Regions from separate parts of the Bacillus sp. 5RYD7K genome, predicted to be linked through region 2. Evidence: riboswitches for the same ligand, from Rfam matches in the RefSeq annotation. Region 2 holds a riboswitch; the other holds the start of a gene.
What was found. A riboswitch is a leader RNA that binds a small molecule or an ion and turns the genes downstream of it on or off. The one in region 2 is predicted to bind glycine.
Positions count from the first base shown of each region.

Region 1: another riboswitch for glycine. It lies ahead of gcvT (glycine cleavage system aminomethyltransferase GcvT); the one in region 2 lies ahead of ACQE26_RS04815 (amino acid permease).

Region 1 covers NZ_CP191200.1:2,321,096-2,324,518, forward strand. The annotation lists gene ACQE26_RS11790 (DEAD/DEAH box helicase) at 1-1,653, opposite strand, end outside; glycine riboswitch at 1,799-1,899, shown strand; gene gcvT (glycine cleavage system aminomethyltransferase GcvT) at 2,078-3,178, shown strand; gene gcvPA (aminomethyl-transferring glycine dehydrogenase subunit GcvPA) at 3,193-3,423, shown strand, end outside.
Region 2 covers NZ_CP191200.1:946,737-950,159, reverse strand. The annotation lists gene ACQE26_RS04815 (amino acid permease) at 90-1,433, opposite strand; glycine riboswitch at 1,578-1,658, opposite strand; gene fbp (fructose-1,6-bisphosphatase) at 1,951-3,423, shown strand, end outside.

The sequences.
Region 1 (3,423 bases), 1.4 Mb from region 2:
GGCGGGTTTTTCCGTACCGTACGATAAGAAAGAGGTAAGGTTGTCCATTTTGATCCGCATTTCTTCCTCTGTCAGCGAGTGGCATAAAATATCATGTAAATGATCTTCAAAATTGCTCACTTTGATTTTTGTTAAAATGTCATCTAGTTCTCCGACGACATTTTCAAATAAATGAATTTTGTCATACAAGAGTTTTAAGATATGCTCTTCCACCGTATGTTTTGTCGCCATATTGTAGATGTGGACATCTCTTTCCTGACCGAGTCTGTGAATCCTACCGATTCTTTGTTCAAGCCGCATCGGGTTCCACGGAAGGTCATAGTTGATAATATGGTTGCAAAATTGCAGGTTGATTCCTTCCCCTCCGGCTTCTGTAGCGATCAGGACCTGCACTTTGCCGCGGAAGAGATCCTTCATCCAGTCTTTTTTCCCGCGCTTAAATCCGCCTCTGAACGGAACGGAGCTTATGCCGTTCTGCTGGAGGAACCATTGCAGATAAATCTGTGTCGCCCGATACTCAGTAAAAATAATGACCTTGTCATTAATCTTTTTAATCAAGTCAACAACTTGAATCGCTTTTGAGTTTTGCGTGACTTGATTGATGCGGTCCATTAAATTGGCAATCGTCTGTTCATCGAAAGCGGGCGCTTGTTTGTCTTTTTGATCAAGCATTTTTTTAAGCGTCATATACACGGCTTCCCTGCTTGAACAGCACTCCCGTTGCAGCGTCATAATGGAAAATGCGCTTGCGGGCTTTTCCGTGCCGTTTTTCAGTGCGTTAATGTCATCGTAGAGCGCCTGTTCCGTCGGTGAAAAGGTGATCGGCACTGTTTCCACGTGGCGTTTCGTCCATGTAAGCCCCGTGTCGCTCCGTGTGTTGCGGATCATCACTTTATTGACGAGCTCTTTCAAATGCTCATGAGCGTCAATCCCGTCCTTTTGATTGAACGTTTCTTGAAATCCGCTTTCATTTCCTAAGTGGCCGGGTTTTAACAGTGACACTAAATTGAAAATTTCTTCGATCCGGTTTTGAATCGGGGTCGCCGTCAGAAGCAGGCAATATTTCTTCACAAGACTTCTCGCAAATTCATAATTTTTCGTTTTGCTGTTTTTGAGCTTATGCGCTTCGTCAATAATGACGAGATCATACGGAATCGAAAGCACAATGTCCTTGTGTGGCGAGCGTTTTGCCGTATCAATAGAAGAAACGACGATGTCGCACTGTTCCCATACATAGCTTTTCTTCTGTTCAACAGCGGGTATTAAAAACTTCTCCTGAAGCTCTTTCACCCACTGGGAAACGAGTGATGCCGGCACAAGAATCAGGATTTTTTTGGCCAGCCCGCGAATCATGTATTCTTTTAAAATCAGTCCCGCTTCGACTGTTTTTCCGAGCCCCACTTCATCAGCCAAAATCGCTTTGCCGTTCATTTTTTCAACGACTTTCTGCGCGACTTCAAGCTGATGGGGAAGCGGAGTGAAATCGGGCAGGTATAAAGGAGCCCTTAACCCTTCGAATTCAGGAATGGCAAGGGTCTGCTGGACTTCAGCCGACAGTTTGTACATCTCCCAATTTGACCAGGGACCGTCGGTTTTCAGCCGCTCAGAAAACTCTCCCGGCCAGTTTGCATCAAATATGATCTCTGCTGTCATATGTAACAAAACCGCCTTTCTTTTAAAAAACTGATTTATCATCATTTTTGTTGCCGGACGTATGTGAGGGTGGTAGGATATAAGTAATCATTTCACTAAAAGATATTGCTTTAGTATGTCCATAACAATTGGTAAATATGAGCGAATGACAGCAAGGGGAGAGACTCGGACGAAAAATGTGCATCCGGGCGCCGAAGGAGCAAACTGCGGAGTGAATCTCTCAGGCAAAAGAACTCTTGCTCGACGCAACTCTGGAGAGTGTCTGCGATTTGAAGCAGCAGACCACCAAAGGGGACGTCTTTATGATGTTTTCATAAAGTAAACTTTCAGGTGCCGGGACAGAGAAACCTTCATTTTTATGAGGTGTTTCTCTGTCCTTTTTTATATGTCTTTACAATGCGCCAATGACTGAAGGGGGAAGATGATGCTGAAACGAACACCGCTTTATGACGTGTATAAAGAATACGGCGGAAAAACGATTGATTTTGGAGGATGGGAGCTGCCGGTTCAATTTTCTTCTATTAAAGAGGAGCATGAAGCCGTCCGCACAAAGGCGGGTCTGTTTGATGTATCTCATATGGGAGAAGTCGAAGTCTCCGGTAAAGACGCCCTGTCTTTTCTGCAAAAAATGATGACAAATGACGTTGCCGATTTAAATCCGGGAAGCGCCCTCTATACCGCCATGTGTTATCCTGACGGCGGTACGGTCGATGATTTGCTGATCTATCAGAAAAGCGAGAGCTGCTATCTGCTTGTGATTAACGCGTCCAATATTGAAAAAGACATCGCTTGGCTGACAGAACACGCGAAAGGGGATGTCACGCTGACGAATCAGTCTGACGGGATTTCACTGCTAGCCGTTCAGGGGCCGAATGCTCAGGCGGTTCTTGCGAAGCTGACTGAATGTGATGTGTCTTCCTTAAAACCGTTTACGTTTATTGATGGAGCTGACGTTGCCGGCCGCCAAGTTCTGCTTTCAAGAACAGGCTATACCGGTGAAGACGGGTTTGAGTTATATTGCCGCAATGAAGACGCGGTGCATCTGTTTAAGGAGATTCTTACAGCGGGAGAGAATGAAGGAATCGTTCCGTGCGGTCTCGGTGCGCGTGATACGCTGAGATTTGAAGCGAAGCTCGCTTTATACGGTCAGGAATTGACGAAAGACATTACGCCGATTGAAGCCGGAATCGGATTTGCCGTAAAACATAAGAAAGATTCCGACTTTTTCGGGAAGTCTGTATTGAGTGAACAGAAAGAAAAAGGAGCTCCGCGTAAGCTGGTCGGGCTTGAGATGATTGAAAAGGGGATTCCGAGACACGGTTATGCCGTGAAAAAAGACGGTGCTCTGATCGGGGAAGTCACGACAGGCACACAATCTCCGACTTTAAAGAAAAATATCGGCCTTGCCTTAATCAAAACGGAATTCAGTGAAATCGGAACGGAAGTCGAAGTGGAAATCCGCAAAAAAACGGTAAAAGCAAAGATTGTCCGCACGCCGTTTTATAAACGCCCAAAACAGAGCTGAAAAAGGAGAGTCATATGAAGCATCGATATTTGCCCGCGACAGAACAGGATAAAAAAGAAATGCTGAAAGCCATCGGCGCAGATTCAATTGATGAACTGTTTGCCGATATTCCGGAAGATGTGAGGTTTCAAAAAGACTACCAAATTAAAAAAGCAAAATCAGAAACAGAGCTGACGAGAGAGCTGACAAAGCTTGCGGCGAAAAATAAGGACGCTGTTACATATGCATCTTTTCTGGGGGCAGGA
Region 2 (3,423 bases):
CTTGTTTCCTATATGCCAAAAAGACAGCATACTGCAAGCGGCACGCTGTCTTTTTCTTGAAACTCTGATTACTATTTCATTCATAACCTTTATGTCTTGCTCCCTCTCGCCCGATAGATAAGAAACAGTCCAATAAACCACAGCGGCGTCAGCAGCAAAGCCGGGCGCGTCGCATCCGCAAACAGCATAATCACCAGAATGGCGGCAAACAGCGCCAGCACGGCGTAATTGATAAACGGCGCGAACGGCGCCTTGAAAGACGAGCTTGCGTGTAGGTCCGGACGGGTTTTCCTGTATCTGATATGACAGACAAGAATCACGCCCCACACCCAAATGAAACAAATCGCGCTGATAGTGGTCACGATGCCAAACGCTGCTTCCGGTATCAATTTGCTTAAAAGAGCGCCCGCTGACAGCACAATGACCGATACCCATAACGCGCTGCTCGGCACATGATTTTTATTCAGCCTCGCGAAACTGGCCGGCGCCTGTTTCGTTTTGCTTAAATTATACAAAATCCGGCTTGTAGAAAACATCCCGCTGTTACAAGCAGAAGCGGCCGACGTTAATACGACAAAATTAATGATTCCCGCGGCCACCGGAATGCCGACTAAGCTGAAGGTTTTCACAAAAGGACTTTCCGCCGCATTCAGCTGCGTCCAAGGGTTAATACATAAAAGAATGATCAATGCCCCGACGTAGAAAAATAAAATACGCAATGGAATTTTATTGATAGCGGACGGAATGTTTTTTTTCGGATTTGATGTCTCCGCTGCCGACACACCCACTAATTCCACACCGACATAGGCGAAGATCACCATCTGGAACGACAGCAAAAAGCCTGAAAACCCGTTTGGAAACAAGCCGCCATGCTCCCACAGATTCGCCGCTGAAACCGTTCCGGTATGCGTTTTGAACCCAATCACCAGCAAAACCACACCGATGACAATTAACGCGAGAATCGTGATCACCTTAATTAAGGCGAACCAAAACTCCAATTCTCCAAAAATCTTGACCGTTAACAGATTAAGTCCTAATAAAATGAGCAAACAGATAAGTGCAGGAACCCATTGCGGAATGTCAAACCAATATTTCACATATACACCGACGGCGATCACATCCGCCATAGCCGTCATAATCCAGCAAAACCAATAAGTCCAGCCGGTGACAAACGCCGCACGCGGCCCTAAATACGCCTCGGCAATATCCGTTAATGATTGGTACCCCGCTTTAGATAACAGCAGTTCTCCCAGCGCCCGCATGACGAAAAAAAGCGCAATACCTACAATAAAATACGCAAAGATGATAGAAGGACCCGCCAGCTGAATCGCCTTACCGGACCCTAAAAACAATCCGGTGCCGATCGTGCCGCCAATGGCGATCAGCTGCACGTGCCGATTCGACAAGTCCCTCTTTAGCTCTCGCTGTTCCACACCTGACTCCTCCTTACTTTTTGATGAACGACGAGAAAATAAAGCCAATAAAAAAAGAGATTGGATGCCCTCCAATCTCATGGTCATAAGAATATCAAATTATATTTGCGCCGCTGACAATCAACAGCATGCCAAATACATATTCGGTACTCTTCTGTCCTTTTGCCTGAGATTGTGAACCCTTCGGCGCCGCGGAAAATCCGCGGTCTCTCCAGAAGCCGCTCCTGCTGTAGTGCGACCCACAGCAATCATAGCCTGCTACGTATTAAGTTTCCGATAGAAATAACTATCAGCTAACTTTTTATTTTAATAGAAGTTTGATCATTTGTCAACGGGGTGATGAGCTGTCTGCGGAAGGTATATGTTGAGGCCTTAAGCGCCGTATTTTCTGTTTTGTTTGTCTCAAAAAGGACTTATGAGGTACTATCATATAAGGTCTAATGATTTAAATATCATGTCATACTTTAAATTCACCTTATCATGCAACGGCTCGTAAATAAAAAGGGGATGGACGAGATTGGAAACCAAATATTTAGATCTGCTCGCACAAAAATACGATTGTGAAGAAAAAGTGGTCACAGAGATCATTAATCTGAAAGCGATACTGAACCTGCCGAAAGGAACCGAGCATTTCGTCAGTGATCTGCACGGAGAGTATCAGGCATTCCAGCACGTGCTGCGGAACGGTTCAGGAAGAGTAAAAGAGAAGATCCGCGATATTTTCAGCGGCGTCATTTACGATAGAGAAATTGATGAACTGGCGGCTTTAGTCTATTATCCGGAGGACAAACTGAAGCTGATTAAACATGACTTTGATACGAAAGAGGCATTAAACGAGTGGTATAAAGAAACGATTCATCGGATGATTAAGCTCGTTTCTTATTGCTCCTCTAAGTACACCCGCTCCAAATTGCGCAAAGCGCTGCCTGCCCAATTTGCTTATATTTCCGAAGAGCTGCTGTACAAAACAGAACAAGCCGCCAACAAAGAACAATATTACTCCGAAATCATAGAACAGATCATCGCGCTCGGCCAAGCTGATAAGCTGATCACCGGGCTTGCTTACAGCGTGCAGCGATTGGTGGTCGACCATCTGCATGTTGTCGGCGATATTTATGACCGCGGACCGCAGCCGGACAGGATTATGGAAGAACTGATCAACTATCATTCAGTGGATATTCAATGGGGGAATCACGATGTTCTCTGGATAGGCGCCTATGCCGGTTCGAAAGTATGTCTGGCCAATATTATCCGTATCTGTGCCCGCTATGACAACCTGGACATTATTGAAGACGTCTACGGCATCAATCTGAGACCGCTATTGAACCTTGCCGAAAAATATTATGATGATAACCCGGCTTTCCGCCCGAAAGCAACCGAAAACAGACCGGAAGATGAGATTAAGCAAATCACAAAAATCCATCAGGCGATCGCGATGATCCAATTCAAGCTTGAGAGCCCGATTATTAAGAGACGGCCGAACTTTAATATGGAAGAACGGCTGTTACTGGAAAAGATTGATTATGACCGCAATGAAATCACGCTGAACGGAAAAACGTATCAACTGGAAAACACCTGCTTTGCGACGGTGAATCCCAAACAGCCCGATCAGCTATTAGAAGAAGAAGAAGCAGAAGTCATGGACAAGCTGCTGTTTTCTGTCCAGCACTCCGAAAAGCTGGGCCGCCATATGAATTTTATGATGAAAAAAGGCAGCCTGTATTTAAAATATAACGGCAACCTGTTGATTCACGGCTGTATTCCTGTTGACGAAAACGGCAATATGGAAACGATGATGATTGAGGATAAACCGTATGCGGGCCGTGAGCTGCTAGATGTTTTTGAACGATTCTTACGGGAAGCGTTTGCCCATCCGGAAGAAACCGATGACCTGGCGACAGACATGGTCTGGTACTTATGGACAGGCGAGTATTCCTCCCTCTTCGGAAAACGCGCCATGACCACCTTTGAGCGGTATTTCATCAAAGAG